DNA from 4 places in the Phyllobacterium sp. RCAM01083 genome. Region 2 is predicted to be linked to each of the others. Evidence: predicted binding sites of a transcription regulator. Region 2 holds the regulator's gene; each other region holds the start of a gene.
What was found. Region 2 encodes LexA, which represses DNA repair genes until DNA is damaged. Its sites were predicted from a motif close to TGTTCNNNNTGTGTTCNG; they were not measured.

Region 1 (4,847 bases), 190 kb from region 2:
GATCCGGTCGTGGTCTGCCGGTTGCTCGCGCGACCCCATGATGCGGCGCGACGCCGACTTGAACAGGGTTTCGATCAGGAAGGTGGATTTGCCGCCGCCGGAAACACCGGTCACGGCCGTAAAGGTGCCAAGAGGAATTTCCGCCGACACGTTCTTCAGGTTGTTGCCGCGCGCGCCGACAATCTTGATGCGCTTCTTGTTCAGCTTGCGCCGTTCGGACGGCACGGCCACCTCGATGGCGCCGGACAGATATTTGCCGGTCAGCGACTTCGGGCTTGCCATGATATCGGCTGGCGTCCCGGAAGCGATGATTTCACCGCCATGGATGCCGGCAGCCGGTCCGATATCGACGACATAGTCGGCGGTGAGGATCGCGTCCTCGTCGTGTTCGACCACGATCACGGTGTTGCCGAGATCGCGCAGGTGCCGCAACGTCTTCAGAAGCTGCTCGTTGTCGCGCTGATGCAGGCCGATGGACGGCTCATCCAGAACGTAGAGCACGCCGGTCAACCCGGAGCCGATCTGCGACGCCAGCCGGATGCGCTGGCTCTCGCCGCCCGATAGCGTGCCGGAGTTGCGCGACAGAGCGAGATAATCCAGGCCAACATCGTTCAGAAAGCGCAGGCGCTCGCGGATTTCCTTGAGGATGCGTGCCGCGATTTCCGTCTGTTTGTCGTTAAAGCTCTTGTCGATGTCACTGAACCAGGCATCCGCATGGCGGATCGACTTTTCCGTGATCTGGCCGATATGCAGGCCGCCGATCTTCACGGCCAGTGCTTCCGGCTTCAGGCGATAGCCGCCGCAGGCCGGGCAGGGCGTGCCGGACATGAAGCGCTCGATTTCCTCGCGCGACCAGGCCGAATCCGTTTCCTTCCAGCGGCGCTCCAGATTGGGAATGACGCCTTCGAACGGTTTCGTCGTCTTGTAGGAGCGCAAGCCGTCATCATAGGAAAAATGCACCTCGCGGCTGCCGGTGCCGTAGAGAATGGCCTTTTGCGCGTCTTCATTGATGTCGCGCCAGCGATCGCCCAGCTTGAAGCCGTAGCTGCTGCCCAGGGCGTCCAATGTCTGGTTGTAGTAGGGCGAGCTCGACTTCGACCACGGGGCAATGGCGCCATTCTTCAGTGTCAGGCTTTCATCGGGCACGATAAGGTTGGGATCGATGGCCTTCTGGGTGCCGAGACCATCGCAGGTCGGACAGGCGCCGAACGGATTGTTGAACGAGAACAGGCGCGGTTCGATTTCGGCAATGGTGAAGCCGGAAACCGGGCAGGCAAACTTTTCCGAGAACATCAAACGCACATGCGTTTCGTTCTTGGATTTGTTGGCGGATTCCCCGGATGTCTCGTCGGCGGGCAGTGGCTTGTCGGCGAACTCCGCCAGGGCAATGCCATCGGCAAGCTTGAGCGCGGTTTCAAGGCTGTCCGCCAGACGTGCGGAGATATCCGGGCGGACGACAACGCGGTCGACGACCACATCGATGTCGTGCTTGTATTTCTTGTCGAGGGCCGGAACGTCGGCGATCTCGTAGAATATCCCGTCGACCTTCACGCGCTGGAAGCCGCGCTTCTGCAGATCGGCCAGTTCCTTGCGGTATTCGCCTTTGCGGCCGCGCACGATGGGGGCGAGAATGAACAGGCGGGTGCCTTCATCCTGCGCCAGAACACGGTCCACCATCTGGCTGACGGTCTGGCTTTCAATCGGCAGGCCGGTTGCCGGTGAATAGGGGATGCCGACGCGCGCATAGAGCAGGCGCAGATAATCGTAGATTTCCGTGACGGTGCCGACGGTGGAGCGCGGGTTGCGGCTCGTCGTCTTCTGCTCGATGGATATGGCCGGAGACAGGCCATCGATCTGGTCTACATCGGGCTTCTGCATCATCTCCAGAAACTGCCGGGCATAGGCCGACAGGCTCTCGACATAACGCCGCTGGCCTTCCGCATAGATGGTATCGAAGGCAAGCGAAGATTTGCCCGATCCCGACAGGCCGGTCATGACAATCAGCTTGTCGCGCGGCAGATCGAGGTCGATGTTCTTCAAATTGTGTTCGCGGGCACCACGAATGGATATAAATTTCTGATCGCTCATGACTGTCACGCCGTTATGGGGGAGGAACTGGCTCGCTGGCCGGAGTCTTTCCCTTATTTAGAAAGTCTCCAGCAGATTGCGAGGCCGTACCTGGGTTGGAATCACCATAGCCATGTTGACATCCATAGAGCAAGTGATAGAACAAAAAAAGAACAAATATTGCAGGCGGGGTAAAACCGGCGTAAAATCCGGGAGTTCCGTGCCTGACAAGCCAGACTGATACGGGATAAGGGCAGTGAACGGATAAGTACGCGTGCAAGCCTACTGACAGATTTGTCAGGAGAGTGTCAGTTGCCACTGAATTGTCAGGAGGCTGGCGGCATTGGAGGTCGAGGCGAGCAGTATTTTGTGGATAGAGCCAGACAGTTGCCCGCGCAATGAGCGGCTTCTGTATGATGGCGCCAAATCGAAAAGCTAATTTTGTGGAGTATTTTTATGGCTGGCAGTGTCAACAAGGTAATTTTGGTCGGTAATCTTGGCGCTGATCCGGAAGTCCGGCGTCTCGGTTCAGGCGATCCGGTGGTCAATCTGCGCATTGCCACCTCGGAAAGCTGGCGCGACAAGAACAGCGGCGAGCGCAAGGAAAAGACCGAATGGCACAGTGTCGTCATTTTCAACGACAACCTGGCCAAGGTGGCTGAACAGTACCTCAAGAAGGGCATGAAGGTTTATCTGGAAGGCGCGCTGCAGACCCGCAAGTGGCAGGACCAGACGGGCAATGACCGTTATTCGACGGAAATCGTCCTGCAGAAGTTCCGCGGTGAATTGCAGATGCTTGATTCACGCGGCGAGGGTGCCGGTTCTGGCGGCGGCCGCTCGTTCGACAATTCGAGCCGGGGCCAGGTCTCCGACAATGGCGATTATGGTTCGGATTTCGGCCGTTCCAGCGCTTCGCCGTCCAGCGGCGGCAGCAATGCAGGTGGCAATTTCTCGCGCGATCTCGACGACGAGATTCCGTTCTGAGCCTGTTCTGTAAGTCATTGCCGGTTTGATCATGCTTGTTGATCTGAGCGTGTATGCCGGATTGTTCGCGGCCGCTTTTGCGGCCGCAACCATTTTGCCGATGCAGTCGGAGGCGCTGCTTGCCGGACTGCTGCTCTCGCATTCCTATCCGGCCGTCGCATTGATCGCCGTTGCCAGCGTGGGCAATGTCCTTGGCTCGGTGGTCAATTGGCTGCTCGGGCGCGGGATCGATCAGTTCCGCCACAGCAAATGGTTCCCGGCCAGCGAGGCACAGCTCGACCGTGCCACGGGCTGGTACCAGCGCTATGGCAAGTGGACCCTGCTGTTGAGCTGGGCACCCGTGATCGGCGATCCGCTGACGCTGATTGCCGGGGTGTTGCGCGAGCCGCTCTGGAGTTTTGTGCTCTTGGTCTCCATTGCCAAGACTGTGCGGTATCTCGTTGTATTCGCGCTTGTATCCGGCTGGTAGCGCCGGTGCTACGGGTGCATCCTGGCGCCCTTGGTGATCTTGTCGACGATCTTCTTCTCCGCGTGCAGCGCAATGCCGACAACCCTCGCATCATCCGGTGCAAACCGGGCAAACACGGCGCGATTGGCCTGATCATATCCGGTTGAAAACATCTCCTCGATATACAGGCAGGATTTGACCTCGCGTTCGAGCGAGCGGCGGTGGATGGCCGACAGGGTTGCCTGATCCGCCGTGAGCACGATCATCGGCTGGATGGGCAAGGGATGATAGTGATGGCCGGCCCGATCCATATAGGGGGCGCCGATCAATCCGGGGGACTGGGCGACAATGCCGCTTGCCAGGAACGACGAGACGTTGAGTTTCTGCCATGTCGCAAGATCGTCACGTACGACAATTGTAATTTTCGTATCAAACACCAAATCTAGGTCTCCATTCATGGATCGAGTCTGCCGGATGCCGGGTGAAAATCTAAAAGAGGAAGTGCTGCGCGGTCTTGGACGTTTGTGCGAGCGTCCGGCGCACGATGCCATCCTGTCGGCGCCATCCAATCCGGGTGTCGAGCGCATGGAAGCGCGTTTCACCGGCGATGCCTTCGAACCGCACCGGCACGATACCTATGCCATCGGCGTAACGCTGCACGGCGTCCAGACATTCCGCTATCGCGGGGAAAAGCGGCAAAGCCTTCCAGGCAACATCATGGTTCTGCATCCCGACGAGGTGCATGATGGCGGGGCAGGCACCGAGGACGGCCTGCGTTACCGGATGATCTATCTCGAACCGGCCCTGGCAATCGACGCGCTTGACGGCAATCATGCCGCGCTGCCTTTCGTGCGGGAGCCGGTTTTTTCCGATGCGCCGCTTGTCTCGGCCATATCCGCCGCGTTCGGCAATCCCGATGCGGAAATGGATGAACTGCTGGTGGATGACATCGTATCGCGGCTGACGCTGGGATTGGCGCGCCACGCGAAGCAGCCGTTGAAACCGATGGGCAGGCCCGCAGTGCGGCAGGCGGGCATGGCCCGCGACTATCTTGCGGACAATGCCCTGCGGCTGGTGCGCTCGCGGGAGTTGGAGGCCGTCAGCGGCCTTGACCGTTATGCGCTGTCGCGGCACTTCCGCGCCCTCTATGCCACGAGCCCGCACCGCTTCCTGCTGATGCGCCGCCTGCAGCGCGCGAAGGATCTGATGAAACTGGGCGTGCCGCTGGCGGAAATCGCGGTGGAAACCGGATTTACCGACCAGAGCCATCTCAACCGGCAGTTCAAGAAGGCCTATGGCGTCACACCCGGACGGTGGGCCGCGCTGACCACGGCGAGCCGGCAGCTTT
Region 2 (4,847 bases):
GTCGGTGAACATCGGCAAGGCGACCAGCTTGCCGCCGACGGTCTGGCTTTCGATGATCGACGGTATGTGCTGGTCGATAACGTCCTTTGCGGCTTCCTTCAGGTCGAGGAACTGGTCGGCCAGCTGCGGCGCCCAGATCACGTCGGTGCGGTAGACGTCGATATCGGTATTGCCGGCGGCGAGCCACAGGCGGTACTGACCGAAATTGTCGGAACTGTTGGCTGGCATGGCAACGATGGACACCTTGTTGCCGGTTTCCTTCTCGAACTGATCAAGCTGCTTGCGCAGGAACTCGCGTCCATTGCCGGTGTCGCCGGATACGATCGCCAGATTGGCGGCAAAAGCCCCCGAAGCCAGCAAGGTCGTGGTCAAAAGGGTCGCAATGAATGATTTGGCTTTCATGATTTCCTCCCAAAAATCTGACAGAATCGGCTGCCGCACATCGCAGCGATGCTTGGCCCCTCTTCAAAAACTCCTCCTGAAGCGCTTTGGAAATCATTTGAAGTATCAAAATTCAAAGCGCTTTGAATGAAAAATGACAAAGGCTCTTTCACCTGTCAAGCCGCAAATTGGCGGCACAAGCCAGACATCAAGGTCAACCGCATGGAGAAATGGATTATTATATATATGTTACAGTGCATTATACGGTATTGCTGAGAACACGAATTCCGGGCTGCCGCCCTGTTGAAACAGCACTACGCCGACCACGGATCACAATATCGCGAGCAATTTACCAAAGCGCTTTGAATTTAGCCTCTGGTTATGTTTATTATTTGGAGTCATATCTGCATTGCCTGAACAGACCGTACTGGATTGCTTGCCATGAAACTCAAGGAACTGGCTGAACAACTGGGCCTCTCGCAAACGACCGTCAGTCGCGCCCTGAACGGCTATCCTGAAGTCAACAAGGCGACGCGCGAACGCGTCAGCCAGGCAGCCCTGAAATTCGGTTACAGCGCCAATGCCAATGCCCGGCGCCTCGCCATCGGCCGCATCGGCGCCATCGGCATCCTGATGCCGCGCGACCGCAGCGAACGTTTCGGTCCGCACACCAGCGAGTTCTTCTCCGGTCTGGCCGAGCAGCTGTCGCAGCATGAAATGGACCTGCTGATGAGCCCGAGCATCAACAATGACGAGCTTGCGGCCTACCGGCGGCTGATTTCCAGCAAGCGCGTGGACGGCATCATCGTCACCGGCCCCACCCTGATGGACGAGCGGGTCGCCATGCTGACGGAAGCGAAATTTCCCTTTGTGCTGCACGGGCGAACCAATATCGCCGCCCCGCATGCCTGGCTCGATATCGACAATGCCGGCGCCTTCCGGCAGGCGGCATCGCACCTGATCGATCTCGGCCACCGGCGTATCGCGATGATTGACGGGCTGAAGGGCCACACGTTTTCCGAACACCGCGAAATGGGTTATCGCGAAGCATTGCTGGAGCGCGGCATTGCCGTTGATCCGCGCTTCATCGTGCATGAGCGTTTTTCCGATGAAACCGGTTTCCATGAGGCGCAGCGGCTCTTGTCCTATACGCCGCATCCGACCGCCATTCTTGCCGGCTCGATGATGACGGCGCTCGGCATTTTCCGCGCCATCCGTTCAAGGGGCTATGAACTCGGCAAGGAAGTTTCGGTGATCGCCCATGACGACGTGTTCCCCTATCTCAATGCCAGCAACATGGTCCCCGCCATGACCACCACCCGGTCGTCGATCCGCTCCGCCGGATCGCGTATCGCCGAACTGCTGGTGCGTGTCCTCGACGGCGAGCCGGTCGAAAACATCCATGAGATATGGCCGGTCGAACTCATCCTGCGCCAATCGAGCGGTCCGCCCGTCGCCCCGCGCCGGTGAGTGCCTAGCCCAATTCGAAGGTTGTGATGCCAAAAATCCGGTCGAGCGGTAATTCGGGCGCCGGTCCGCGATACATGCGTGCGGTTTCGAACACCGGCGCGAGACCATAGCGGTCGCAAAGGCGCCGCGCGGCCCCATTGGTCCCGGGAATATCCAGAAAGACCTGCGCATTCCCGGCTGTTGCTGCGAGCGATTGAAACAGCCGGTCGGCGATCTCTTCGGTTTCGGCAAACAAGGGACCGATTTTGTACCCCTCGCGGCATGCGCGCACGACGCCATACCCCGCGATTTTTCCGTCGGCAATGCAGGCCAGGCCGTGGCGGGAGCCGGACGGGCCAAGCCAGGCACGGATGAACGATTCCCGTGGTTCGGGATTGAATTGACGGTCATAGGCGGCGACGGCGCCAATCCATTGCGCATCGATGGCGACGATATCGCCGCTGACGGGTGCCTTGCAACCGGGTGCGCCGCCATAGCGGTAATTCGCATGGGCATAGACAAATCCCGACTTCCGATAGTTTTCCTGCTGGGCAACGACACCATCAAGGCCGACGGTCTGTCCGGCAAATCCGCTCAGCACGTCCTGCCAGAGCGACCAGCCGAAACCCAGACCGCGCGATTGCGGACGCACCATGTAGAAACCGAGAAAGCCGTAGTCTCGCGCATAGCGGACCAGCGAGACCGCTGCCGTCAGTTCACCATTCACCTCAAGCACGTGATAGCCCTTGGGGTCCGCGGCCCAGAATGCGTCCGCATCGTCCAAACCGGGGTTCCAGCCCTCAGCGGCTGCCCAGTCAATGATCGCGCCAAGGTCCCGGCGCTCGGCGATTCGGATGAAAGCTGTCATGATATTGTGATATCCAACTGGAAACCGACGGAACAGTACCCTGAACGGGCGCATTTCTGCCCGCACATGCTTCGTAACCAAGCTTCCAGCATTGCCGCAACGGAATATTAAGCACTTGTAGAACAATGCTGGAACAGATAGTGTTTGTTCTGGTTTTGTTTTTCCGATTCCCTGCTAAAGGATCGCCAATGCTCACGCGTAAACAACATGAACTTCTTCTCTTCATTCATGAGCGTCTGAAGGAGACGGGCATTCCGCCATCCTTCGACGAAATGAAGGATGCGCTGGATCTGGCCTCCAAATCCGGCATTCACCGGCTGATCACTGCGCTGGAAGAGCGCGGCTTCATTCGCCGGCTTGCGAACAGGGCACGCGCGCTGGAAGTCCTGCGCCTGCCCGACTCCATCGCACCCGGCCTCAACAGCCAGAGAAAGTTCGAGCCGAGTGTCATTGAGGGCAGTCTCGGACGCAATGTTGCGCCGCCGAAGCCGCAGCCGCGCGCCTCCAATGACATGGACATGCCTGCCAATGTCAGCATTCCGGTCATGGGCCGGATTGCCGCCGGTGTGCCGATTTCCGCGATCCAGAACCAGACCCACATGCTGAGCCTTCCGCCAGACATGATCGGCAGCGGCGAACATTATGCGCTTGAGGTCAAGGGCGACTCGATGATCGAAGCGGGCATTTTCGACGGCGATACCGTTGTCATCAAGCGTGGCGACACCGCAAGCCCCGGCGAAATCATCGTGGCACTGGTCGATGATGAAGAGGCCACCCTCAAGCGGTTTCGCCGCAAGGGTGCCTCGATTGCCCTGGAAGCCGCCAATCCCGCCTATGAAACGCGGATTTTCGGACCGGACCGCGTGCGGGTGCAGGGCAAGCTCGTCGGCCTGATCCGGCGTTATTGACCGGCCGCCGCGTCCCGTTCAGCATTGTCCGGGACGCCTTCGGTCGCGTGGGCCTTGTGTGAACGCTCCGGCCGGTTGCGCGCCGCATTGGAGTGGATGCGGTACGTGTTCCAGGGTCGGTCGGGCGGACCGATCGCCCAGGTCAGGCGGGCTGACTGCACTCTTTGCTCCAGCGCTTCTCCGGCTTTCGATGCATCCGTCACGTCACCCTGCCCTTGCCCGCCGGAACCGAACCGGATTTCCGCAGCACCGTTCAAGGCGAGATCACGGCGCGTGATCACCATCGGGCCCGGAACGGGGCAACCGGTGTCCACACCGGCAAAGCCCAGCACGACAATATTCCCCTCATTGCAGGCGGCGTTCCTTTGTGCGGGATCGTCCGTATAGGCAATGATGAGACCGCCCGGTTCGCGCGCCAGACAGAGCTTTCCGGCGCATTCGAAGACACCCTCCGCTGCCTCTTTGCCGATCCGCGCCGGTTTGACGATCTGTTCCAGCCCAAAACCCTGCCGCCAGTTGTTCAACGTGAAGGCGCCGCCCTGCGGGCGATTGATCATCAATGCCATGCCATTGCGCACACCGGCCAGCCGGCCATCCTCGGACAGGACGATATCCGGCGGCGCTGTGCGTGCCATGATCAGGATGGCCGCAGCAAACAGCGGCAGGCTGCACAGACGCAACCACGACGTCGTGAGAAGCAGGATCACAAGTGCCGCGCTCATCAGGATCAGGCTCGGCTGCGGCATCGGACCGAGATTGCCCGAGGGCGAGAGTGCGGCAACGTGATGGGCGATGAACACCACCAGCTCGATGCCGCGTTCCATGACGGCGAACGGCAGGAAATCCAGATCGAACGGCATCAGCAACAGCGCCAGTACGGCGAAGGGCATGACCAGAACCGAGACCACCGGCAAGGCAAATGCGTTGCCGATCAGCCCGAGCGGTGCCGTATTGTTGAAATGATAGGCGGCAAAGATCGCACTGGCCGAACCGGCGACCAGGGATGTCAGCGCGACGTCAACGATGTGATCGCCGATCTTGCCGGGCAGCTGCGCCAACAGATTGCTGCGGCGCGGACGCTTGCCATTCCGGCCGGCCTTGCGCGGCGACCACCAGCCGTAAAGGGCAATCAGTGCGGCAGTGGCCGAGTAAGACATCTGGAAGCTTGGCCCCATCACCTCGTGCGGCGCGATGGCAATGGTTACCAAGGCGGCCAGGGCAACATTGCGCAGCGACAGCGC
Region 3 (4,847 bases), 2.0 Mb from region 2:
ACAACAACGTCCCCGGCAGGGCTAATTTCGGCTTCTAGCATTGTATTCTCTCTCAGGCGCCTCATAAGCACGCTTGTCCTGCGGTCTACGAAGCGTTTCGTCAACCGTTCATGCAGTGCATCTGATAATCTGTCCTCAATTTCACGCGTCTTTTCTTGCCAATGTGCCTGATCTGCCAGCCATCCCGGCCGATGCGACACAAAAGTCCAAGTTCTGATCTGGGCAATCCGCCGCGACAAAGCATCGATATCGCCGTCGGTCGTATCAGCCCGGTGCACCTGTTCGCCCATGTATGTTTCGTTAACATGACCATGTTCGACGAGATCTGTATAGATCGATGCAATAATATCCGCATGCTGCGCCGGCGCAATTTTGCGGTAGTCCGGCAACGCACAGGCATCCCACAGGAGGGCCACCCGTTCCGGCGTGTTGGCCAGCGGCGCGATATCCGGGTCTTTCGACAGATATTCAAGCGCCTGCTGATCCACCGCAGGCAGTGCCCGGGTCAATCCTTCCACCGGTGCGGGCGTGTCGATCGACCGTCTCAGTGCCTCGAGGCTTGAGAAATCAAACCGGGCGGTGCGCCATTGCAAAATCTTGACGGAATCGAAGGCATGCGATTCCACGCGCTGCACCAGTTCTTCTGAAAAACCGGAAACCTGCCCTGTAACGCCAAACGTGCCATCGCGCAGGTGCCGCCCGGCGCGCCCGGCGATCTGGCCGATTTCGCCCGGCGACAGATCGCGGAACTGATAGCCGTCAAACTTGCGGTCCTGCGCAAAAGCCACGTGATCGACATCGAGGTTGAGCCCCATGCCGATGGCATCGGTGGCGACCAGATAATCCACATCGCCCGACTGATAGAGATCCACCTGTGCATTGCGGGTGCGCGGGCTCAAGGCCCCCATGACCACGGCGGCGCCGCCATTCTGGCGGCGGATCAGTTCGGCGATGGAATAGACCTCGTCCGCGGCAAAGGCCACGATGGCGGTGCGCGGCGGCAGGCGCGTGATCTTCTTCGAGCCGGCATAGGTCAGATTCGACAGGCGCGGACGCGTGACGACGGAGATGCCGCGCAGCAGCTTTTCCAGTATGCCGCGCATGGTGGCCGCACCAAGCAGCAAGGTTTCCTGACGGCCCCGCAGATGCAGGATGCGGTCGGTAAAGATGTGGCCGCGCTCCAGATCGTTGGCAAGCTGGACCTCGTCGATGGCAACGAAATCCATATCCGTCTGGCGCGGCATCGCTTCGACGGTGCACACCGCATAGCGCGCGCCGGGCGGCATGATCTTTTCCTCACCGGTGATCAGCGCGACATTGGCAAGCCCCACCCGTTCGGCAACACGGTTGTAGACTTCGCGCGCCAGCAAGCGCAGCGGCAGGCCGATCATGCCCGTCTGGTGCGCCAGCATCCGCTCAATGGCGAGGTGAGTCTTCCCCGTGTTCGTCGGCCCCAGAACGGCGGTGACGTCACGACCGCTCAGGATCAAGGGAAGTTCGGGAGTAGGCATAAGGTTCATCAAAAATATCCAACACCGGCACGACGGCCTTACCAGAACCAGCAAGGCATGCCGGGCATGCACTATCCGATAGCATTATCGGCATCAGACAGAAAGTATGCGGCGACCTCAAGATAAACAATTGCGAACCGATTCACGGAGTGTTCCATTAAGAAACAGAACGCGAGCAGAACGAATCAGCGACGAATCAGCTATAGGATCAGATTCCTGCTTTGTTCACGGCAACATCTAGCTTTCCCGGGTGCGAGTCGCACAAGATGCTGAATCAGTGGGAACAGGATTTCAACGAATCGGCTCAGCACCGTTAACCTTTGGCTTTTCCGCGCAAAAGCGGGCAGTCCGCCGTCAACCGATTTTTTGTCCTGTTAAGAAAATCGCAATATTTCCTTATAGTTAGTTAAGGATTCCAAGGCCCGGGCGCCCCGTTTCATTAACACTCCGATCAAAGGAAGAACGAATCAGCGACGAATCAGCGCTTTGTCTCTTTTCCCGTTTTGTTCACGGCTACATCTTGTGCTGAAAGCGCGGGAGTCGCACCAATCCCCAAACGCACGGGAAGGAAATAGGACAAGATTCAGGAAACGCCGTTAACCTTTGGCCGCGAATATCGGCAATCGCCGCCGCACAAAACGAAAACGCCGCCGACCGTTTCCAGCCCGCGGCGTCTTTTGATTTGCTTCCGATCAGCTGAAATACTGCCCGCCATTGGCTGTCAGCGTCGAGCCGGTGATGAAGCCGGCATCATCAGAGGCGAGGAACACCACGCACCGCGCGATTTCTTCCGGTTCGCCCAGACGTCCGACCGGGATTTGCGGAATGATGCGCTCGTTGAGCACCTTCTCGTCGATGGCCCGCACCATTTCCGTGCCGATATAACCGGGACAGATGGCATTGACCGTAATGCCGGCGCGCGCGCCCTCCTGCGCCAGCGCCTTGGTAAAGCCGATATCCCCGGCCTTGGCCGCGGAATAATTGGCTTGCCCGGCCTGGCCCTTTTGTCCGTTGATCGAGGAAATATTAATCACGCGGCCGAATTTGCGGTCACGCATGCCGGTCCATACCGGATGGGTCATGTTGAACAGGCCGGTCAGATTGGTGTTGATCACTTCGCCCCATTGGCCTGGGGTCATCTTGTGGAACATGGCATCACGGGTGATGCCCGCATTGTTGACCAGCACGGCGACGGGGCCGTGATCGGCCTCGATCCTGGCAATACCGGCAGCGCACTCTTCATAGTTGGAAACATCCCACTTGTAGGTGGCAATACCGGTCTTTTCCGTGAATTTCTTCGCCGCGTCGTCATTGCCGGCGTAATTTGCCGCGACCTTGTACCCTGCCGCTTTCAGGGCCACGGATATGGCTGCGCCGATACCACGTGTTCCGCCCGTAACGATTGCCGTTTTGGTCATATTTCCCCTCCCTAATTCATGTTGGATCAAAGTTAGTGTTGTTGAAAAAGAGACGTGGCAGCAGCCTGGAAATTTAGTGCTGCCGGAACACGGGTTCGGCAAAGGCCGAACCCGTGTTCATTCTTGCAGATCAGTCCTTGACGCGCTCAACGCACAGGGCAATGCCCATGCCGCCGCCAATGCACAGCGTGGCAAGGCCCTTTGTGCCGTTGCGGCGCTTCAATTCATAAAGCAGCGTGTTGAGCACCCGGGCACCGGAAGCGCCGATGGGATGACCGATGGCAATGGCACCGCCATTGACATTGACGATGTCGGGATTGAGCCCGAGATCCTTGTTGACGGAAAGCGCCTGCGCCGCGAAGGCTTCGTTGGCTTCGACCAGATCGAGGTCCTCCACCTTCCATCCGGCCCGCTCCAGGGCCTTGCGTGACGCGGGGATTGGACCTGTGCCCATGATGGCGGGGTCGACACCGGCCGTTGCCCAGGAAACGATACGGGCCAGCGGCTTGACGTTGCGGCGCTTGGCCTCGTCCTCGCTCATGAGCACCACGGCAGCCGCGCCATCATTGAGGCCGGAGGCATTGCCTGCGGTAACGGTGCCTTCCTTGTCGAAAGCGGGCTTCAGCTTGGCAAGGGAGTCGAGTGTCGCGCCGTGACGGATATACTCGTCATCCGCAACGATCACGTCGCCCTTGCGGGTCTTGACCGTGAACGGCACGATTTCATCCTTGAACTTGCCCGCCTTCTGCGCGGCTTCCGCCTTGTTCTGGGAGCCAAGGGCGAACTTGTCCTGATCTTCGCGGGTGAACTGCCACTTGCGGGCGATGTTCTCGGCGGTATTGCCCATGTGGTAGCCATGGAAAGCGTCGGTCAGGCCATCCTTGATCATCGTATCGATCATCTTGAAATCGCCCATCTTCACGCCGCTGCGCAGATGCGCGCAATGCGGCGCCATCGACATGGATTCCTGTCCGCCCGCCACGATGATATCGGCATCGCCGGTTGCGATCTGCTGCATGCCGAGGGCCACGGCGCGCAGGCCGGAGCCGCAGAGCTGGTTGAGCCCCCAGGCTGTCGCCTCCTGCGGAATGCCTGCCTCCATGGCGGCCTGGCGGGCCGGGTTCTGCCCTTCGCCGGCACTGAGCACCTGGCCCATGATCACTTCATCGACATCGGCACCATCGACACCGGCGCGGCTCAGCACTTCCTTGATCACCGCAGCGCCGAGTTCATGGGCCGGGACGTTGGCAAAAGCACCGTTGAACGACCCCACGGGGGTTCGCGCTGCACTGGCGATAACGATGGATTGGGTCATAGACGTCTCCTTATCATTGAGATGCTGAATTCATTCAGCTTGGCTTCCCGGACAGAATTCCCTCCCTGCGGCAGTTTGACAAGGGGCATTCGCCGCGAAGCCAAATTTATCGCCTGCAAGGCAGAGAAAGGCTGGAATGCTCTGCGCGATGGATGCGGCGCACAAATCACTTTGATTTGTGCTGCTTTCCCCCTATCCTCGCGGATATATCAGTAAGCGGGCACGCAAATTCAGACCATTTGAGTCTGATGACATGAGTTGGGGAGTTCTCTGATGGCAGCAAAAACCGGCGACGTCGTCATTAAAAAATATGCCAACCGGCGCCTCTACAATACCGGCACAAGCACCTATGTGACGCTGGAAGATCTCGCCGAGATGGTGAAGCGCAATGAGGATTTCACCGTTCAGGACGCCAAGACCGGCGAAGACATCACCCATTCCGTCCTGACCCAGATCATCTTCGAACTGGAAAACAAGGATGGGCAGAACATGCTGCCGATCCCGTTCCTGCGCCAGCTCATCGCCTATTACGGCGACCAGATGCAGGTGGTGCTGCCAACATTCCTCGAACAGTCCATGAGTGCCTTTGCCAAGGAACAGGAG
Region 4 (4,847 bases), 1.2 Mb from region 2:
GGAGTTTCATTGTTGCGCTGCTGGTGTTTGCCGTGGGTGCCGGTGTCTCGTTCTATGAAGGCCTCACCCATATTCTCGAGCCGGAGCCCATCGCCAATCCCACTGTCAATTATGTCGTGCTTGGCTTTGCGCTGCTGTTCGAGGGCATCTCATGGACAGTCGCGCTGAAAGAATTCCGAACCATGAAGGGCAAGCTTGGCTATCTCGAAGCCGTGCAGCAGAGCAAGGACCCGAGTGTCTTTACCGTCCTCTTTGAGGATACGGCGGCCCTGCTGGGACTCATCGTAGCGTTTGCCGGCATTTCAGCGGCGCAATTCTTCGACATGCCCGAATTCGACGGGGTTGCCTCCATCGGCATTGCCATCATCCTCGGTGCAACCGCAATTTTCCTCGCCCGGGAAAGCAAGGGCCTACTGATCGGCGAGTCCGCGCTGCCGGAAGCGGAACAGCAAATTCTTGACATCGCCGGCAAGGACCCAGCCATTCAGCAGGCAAATGGGGCGCTGACCGTCCATATGGGACCCAAGCAGATCGTTGCCGGGCTCAGCATTGAATTTGAGGATCATCTTACCGCACCCGACATCGAAGCCTGCGTCGAGCGTATCGAAACAGCGATCCGTCAGGCCAACCCGGACATCGTGTCCGTCTTCGTCAAACCGCAGACTGCAAGTACCTGGAAGACGCGGCGGCAAAAAATCGTTGAGGGCTAATCTTCATCCACCACGCGCAGGCGCAACTGGCCCGTTGCCGATGCTGCCGAGCGGTTGGCATCCGGCCCCTTCGCGGGTTCACCGGCGGCCGGATCGACAAACTCCAGCGCCTCGATCTTCTGGCCGCGCTTCGTCACCTTGCTGGACGAGACGAGAATATCGTCAATATCCTTGCTCGCCTGACCGAAATGCGTCTGCAGCCGCCGGACCCGGTCGTCCAGGCGCCCGACATCTTCCATCAGGCGGATCACCTCACCCTGGATGAGATGTGCCTGTTCGCGCATGCGCACATCCTTGAGCACCGCCTGAATGACCTGAATGGACAGCATCAAAAGGGATGGCGAAACGATGACGATGCGCGAACGATGGGCTTTCTGCACAATGCCTTCGAAATTCTCGTGAATTTCGGCAAAAATGGATTCCGAGGGGACAAAGAGAAATGCCGTATCCTGGGTTTCGCCATTGATCAGGTATTTCTCTGAAACATCGCGAATATGGATTTCGATATCCCGGCGGAACTGGGCAAGCGCCAGTTTCTTCGTATCCGGTGTCTCGGACTCGCGGATGGCGTTCCATGCTTCAAGCGGAAATTTGGCGTCGATGACCAGATTGGGGGCGCCATTCGGCATGCGGACGATACAATCCGGGCGGCTTCCATTGGAAAGCGTAGCCTGGAACTCATAGGCCCCTTGCGGCAAGCCATCGGCAATAATGGTTTCCATGCGCGCCTGACCGAAAGCGCCGCGCGTCTGTTTGTTGGCGAGAATCGCCTGCAGCTGGACAACCTGTCCTGCCAGCGACTGGATATTGTTCTGCGCGGTATCGATGACCGCCAGCCGCTCCTGCAATTTGGCCAGGTTTTCATGGGTCGACTGCGTCTGTTCCGTCATGGTCTGGCCGATACGGCTGGTCATGCCGTCGAGGCGTTCGCGGATCGACTGATTGAGCTCCGCCTGGCGCGAACCGAAAAGTTCCGCCATGGTCTGCATGCGGCCTTGCATCTCTGACTGGCTCTTCAGTATTTCGGCCATCCGCACTTCCGCATCACGCGCACGGTCTTCCGCCTGGAATTCCGCGATCAGCCGTACCCGTGCCGAACGCCAGAGAGCAATCCCGCACAGGACAATGGCAAGTGCAACGATGACAGCCGCCATTACCAACGCGCTACCGACCGATATCGACGTGGCACCGAGCTGAAACAATGGCTGGTCGAGTGAATGTGATGTTTCCATGGGAAGCAGACTAACCGATTCGGATGGCAAATGTGAGATCAAAACGAGAACATTTTCACAAATGCCATTTATGCCGGGATTGACGGTTGAAAGCCGAGATATTAGGTGATGCTCATGTCTATCAAACCGCTTGTCATTCTTCCCGATCCGCTGTTGCGCCAGGTTTCCAAACCCGTGGAGCGCTTTGACGCCGATTTGCGCAAATTCTCCAACGACATGCTCGACACCATGTATGACGCGCCGGGGATCGGCCTCGCCGCCATTCAGGTGGCGGAACCGCTGCGCATGCTGGTGATCGACCTTGCCAAGGAAGACGAACCGAAGGCACCCCAGGTTTTCATCAACCCCGAGATTTTGTCTTCCAGCACCGAACGCAACGTCTATGAAGAAGGCTGCCTCTCCATTCCGGACTATTATGCGGAAGTGGAACGTCCGGCAAAAGTGCGCGTTGCCTATTTCGATATCGAAGGCAAGAAGCACGAGATCGAGGCTGACGGTTTGCTGGCAACCTGCCTTCAGCACGAGATCGACCACCTCAACGGCGTTCTGTTCATCGATTACATCTCGCGCCTCAAGCGTGAAATGGTGATGAAGAAATTCAAGAAGCTTGCCAAGGATCGCGTTCCGAGCCGGCTGGCGGTGTAAGCCATGAGCCTGCGTATCGTCTTCATGGGAACCCCGGAATTCTCCGTGCCGGTTCTCAACGCGCTCATTGGCCAGGGCCATGAGATCGTCGCCGTCTACAGTCAGCCGCCGCGTCCGGCAGGCCGGCGCGGACTGGAACTGACCCCCTCGCCCGTTCATCGCAATGCCGAAGAATTCGGCATTGAAGTGCGCACGCCCAAAAGCCTTCGCAGCCCCGAGGAACAGCAGGCGTTCCGCGATCTCAATGCGGATGTTGCCATCGTGGTGGCCTATGGCCTGATCTTGCCCACCGCCATTCTCGAAGGCACGCGCCTTGGCTGCTACAACGGCCATGCCTCGCTTCTTCCGCGCTGGCGCGGCGCCGCACCGATCCAGCGGGCCATCATGGCGGGTGACAGCGAAACCGGCATGATGATCATGAAAATGGATGAGGGGCTGGATACCGGCCCGGTCGCCATGGCCGAAAAGGTCAAGATCACGCCCGACACGACCGCGGGCGAGCTGCACGACCAGCTCAGCATGATCGGCGCCGACCTGATGGTGCGCGCCATGGCCGCGCTGGAACGGGACAGCCTCACCCTGACACCGCAATCGGAAGACGGCGTCACCTACGCGTCGAAGATCACCAAGGTTGAAACCCGTATCGACTGGACCCTGCCGGCCATTGACATCCATAACCGTATTCGCGGTCTGGCACCGTTTCCGGGCGCCTGGTGCGAGATGGAGATCGGTGACGGCCTTGAACGCGTCAAGTTGCTGCGCTCGCTGCTTGCGACCGGCGCCGGCGTGCCGGGCACGGTGCTCGATGACGATCTGCGCGTCGCCTGCGGAGAAGGTGCGGTGCGTCTGCGCGCGCTGCAGCGGGCGGGCGGCAAGGCGATGGACGGGCAGGAATTCCAGCGCGGCGCCAAGATTGCGCAAGGGGCGAAGCTGCCATGAGCAGCATCACCATTCGTCGCGTACAGCCCGCGGACCGCGCCTTGATCTCAGCTATCGTCGAAGACGCCTTTGCGGGACCGGATGAGGCAAGGCTGGTCGAGCAACTCAGTGGCAACGGCGATATCGTGCTCGAACTGGTTGCGGAGTTCGATGGTGCCGTGGCGGGCCACATCCTTTTTTCAAGGCTGCGCGTTGAGAATGGAACCAGCTTTGACGCGGTTGCACTGGCGCCGCTCAGTGTTGTCTCCGGTCACCAGGGCAAAGGCGTCGGATCGGCACTGATCAGGGCCGCGCATCAGGAATTGGTGCTCATGGGCGAAACCCTTTCCATTGTCCTCGGCGATCCCGGCTATTACGGCCGCTTCGGCTATACGAATGCACGGGCATCGGGTTTTGCCAGCCAATATCAGGGCGAGTATCTCCAGGCGCTGGCTTTCGCTGATGCACCTCTGTCGGGAACGCTGGTCTATTCCAGAGCGTTCGAGGGCCTTTGATGCCGCGCTACAAACTCACCATCGAATATGACGGCACCCCCTATGCGGGTTGGCAGCGGCAGGAAAACGGCCATACCGTTCAGGCAGCCATCGAGCAGGCCATCTTCAAGTTCTGCGGCGAAACCATCTCCCTTGGCGCAGCGGGCCGCACCGATTCCGGCGTGCATGCGATTGCCCAGATTGCCCATGTGGATCTGACCAAGGACTGGAGCAGCGCCAAGGTGCGCGAGGCGCTCAACGCCCATCTGGTCGTGGCCGGAGAAACGGTCGGGATCATCAATGTCGAGCGGATGACCGAGAATTTCGATGCGCGTTTCTCCGCGACGGGCAGGCATTATCTCTACCGCATCATCAATCGCCGTCCGCCGGCACCGCTGGAAGCATTCCGCGCGTGGTGGGTGAAGAAGCCGCTCGATGCGGAGGCAATGCACGAAGCGGCACAACGGCTGGTCGGAACCCACGACTTTACCACCTTTCGCGCCACCCAGTGCCAGGCAAAAAGCCCGGTCAAATCGCTCGATCACCTCAGTGTGCTTCGCAACGGGGAAATCATCGAAATCAGGGCATCCGCGCGCTCGTTCCTGCACAACCAGATCAGGTCATTTGCCGGAACGTTGAACGAAGTGGGTTGCGGGCGCTGGACAGCCGATGATGTCAGCGATGCCCTTGCCGCCCGGGACCGCAAGGCCTGCGGGCCTGTCGCGCCGCCTTACGGGCTCTACCTCGTCGGCGTGGATTATCCGAGTGTGACCGGCTCCGGCATGGCAATGCCCAGCACACTCTGAAGAACAACCACCAGAACAATATATCCCGTGACCAGAATGGCG

Region 1: uvrA (excinuclease ABC subunit UvrA) is a predicted target of LexA. The motif match lies at 2,226-2,243, and genes of this name have one in related genera.
Region 3: ACZ25R_RS22830 (helicase-related protein) is a predicted target of LexA. The motif match lies at 1,677-1,694, and genes of this name have one in related genera.
Region 4: ACZ25R_RS19155 (DNA recombination protein RmuC) is a predicted target of LexA. The motif match lies at 1,977-1,994, and genes of this name have one in related genera.

Annotation. Positions count from the first base shown of each region.
Region 1 covers NZ_JBVFZN010000005.1:1,114,613-1,119,459, forward strand. Annotated here, with positions in the region: gene uvrA (excinuclease ABC subunit UvrA) at 1-2,088, opposite strand, end outside; gene ACZ25R_RS12130 (single-stranded DNA-binding protein) at 2,524-3,051, shown strand; gene ACZ25R_RS12135 (YqaA family protein) at 3,083-3,520, shown strand; gene ACZ25R_RS12140 (DUF2000 family protein) at 3,529-3,936, opposite strand; gene ACZ25R_RS12145 (AraC family transcriptional regulator) at 3,956-4,847, shown strand, end outside.
Region 2 covers NZ_JBVFZN010000005.1:1,302,852-1,307,698, forward strand. Annotated here, with positions in the region: gene ACZ25R_RS13115 (ABC transporter substrate-binding protein) at 1-402, opposite strand, end outside; gene ACZ25R_RS13120 (substrate-binding domain-containing protein) at 823-1,851, shown strand; gene ACZ25R_RS13125 (GNAT family N-acetyltransferase) at 1,856-2,698, opposite strand; gene lexA (transcriptional repressor LexA) at 2,887-3,606, shown strand; gene ACZ25R_RS13135 (ComEC/Rec2 family competence protein) at 3,600-4,847, opposite strand, start outside.
Region 3 covers NZ_JBVFZN010000005.1:3,254,688-3,259,534, reverse strand. Annotated here, with positions in the region: gene ACZ25R_RS22830 (helicase-related protein) at 1-1,520, opposite strand, end outside; gene phbB (acetoacetyl-CoA reductase) at 2,204-2,929, opposite strand; gene ACZ25R_RS22820 (acetyl-CoA C-acetyltransferase) at 3,060-4,244, opposite strand; gene phaR (polyhydroxyalkanoate synthesis repressor PhaR) at 4,518-4,847, shown strand, end outside.
Region 4 covers NZ_JBVFZN010000005.1:2,513,422-2,518,268, forward strand. Annotated here, with positions in the region: gene ACZ25R_RS19150 (cation diffusion facilitator family transporter) at 1-710, shown strand, start outside; gene ACZ25R_RS19155 (DNA recombination protein RmuC) at 707-1,942, opposite strand; gene def (peptide deformylase) at 2,057-2,587, shown strand; gene fmt (methionyl-tRNA formyltransferase) at 2,597-3,526, shown strand; gene ACZ25R_RS19170 (GNAT family N-acetyltransferase) at 3,523-4,020, shown strand; gene truA (tRNA pseudouridine(38-40) synthase TruA) at 4,020-4,805, shown strand; gene ACZ25R_RS19180 (hypothetical protein) at 4,757-4,847, opposite strand, start outside.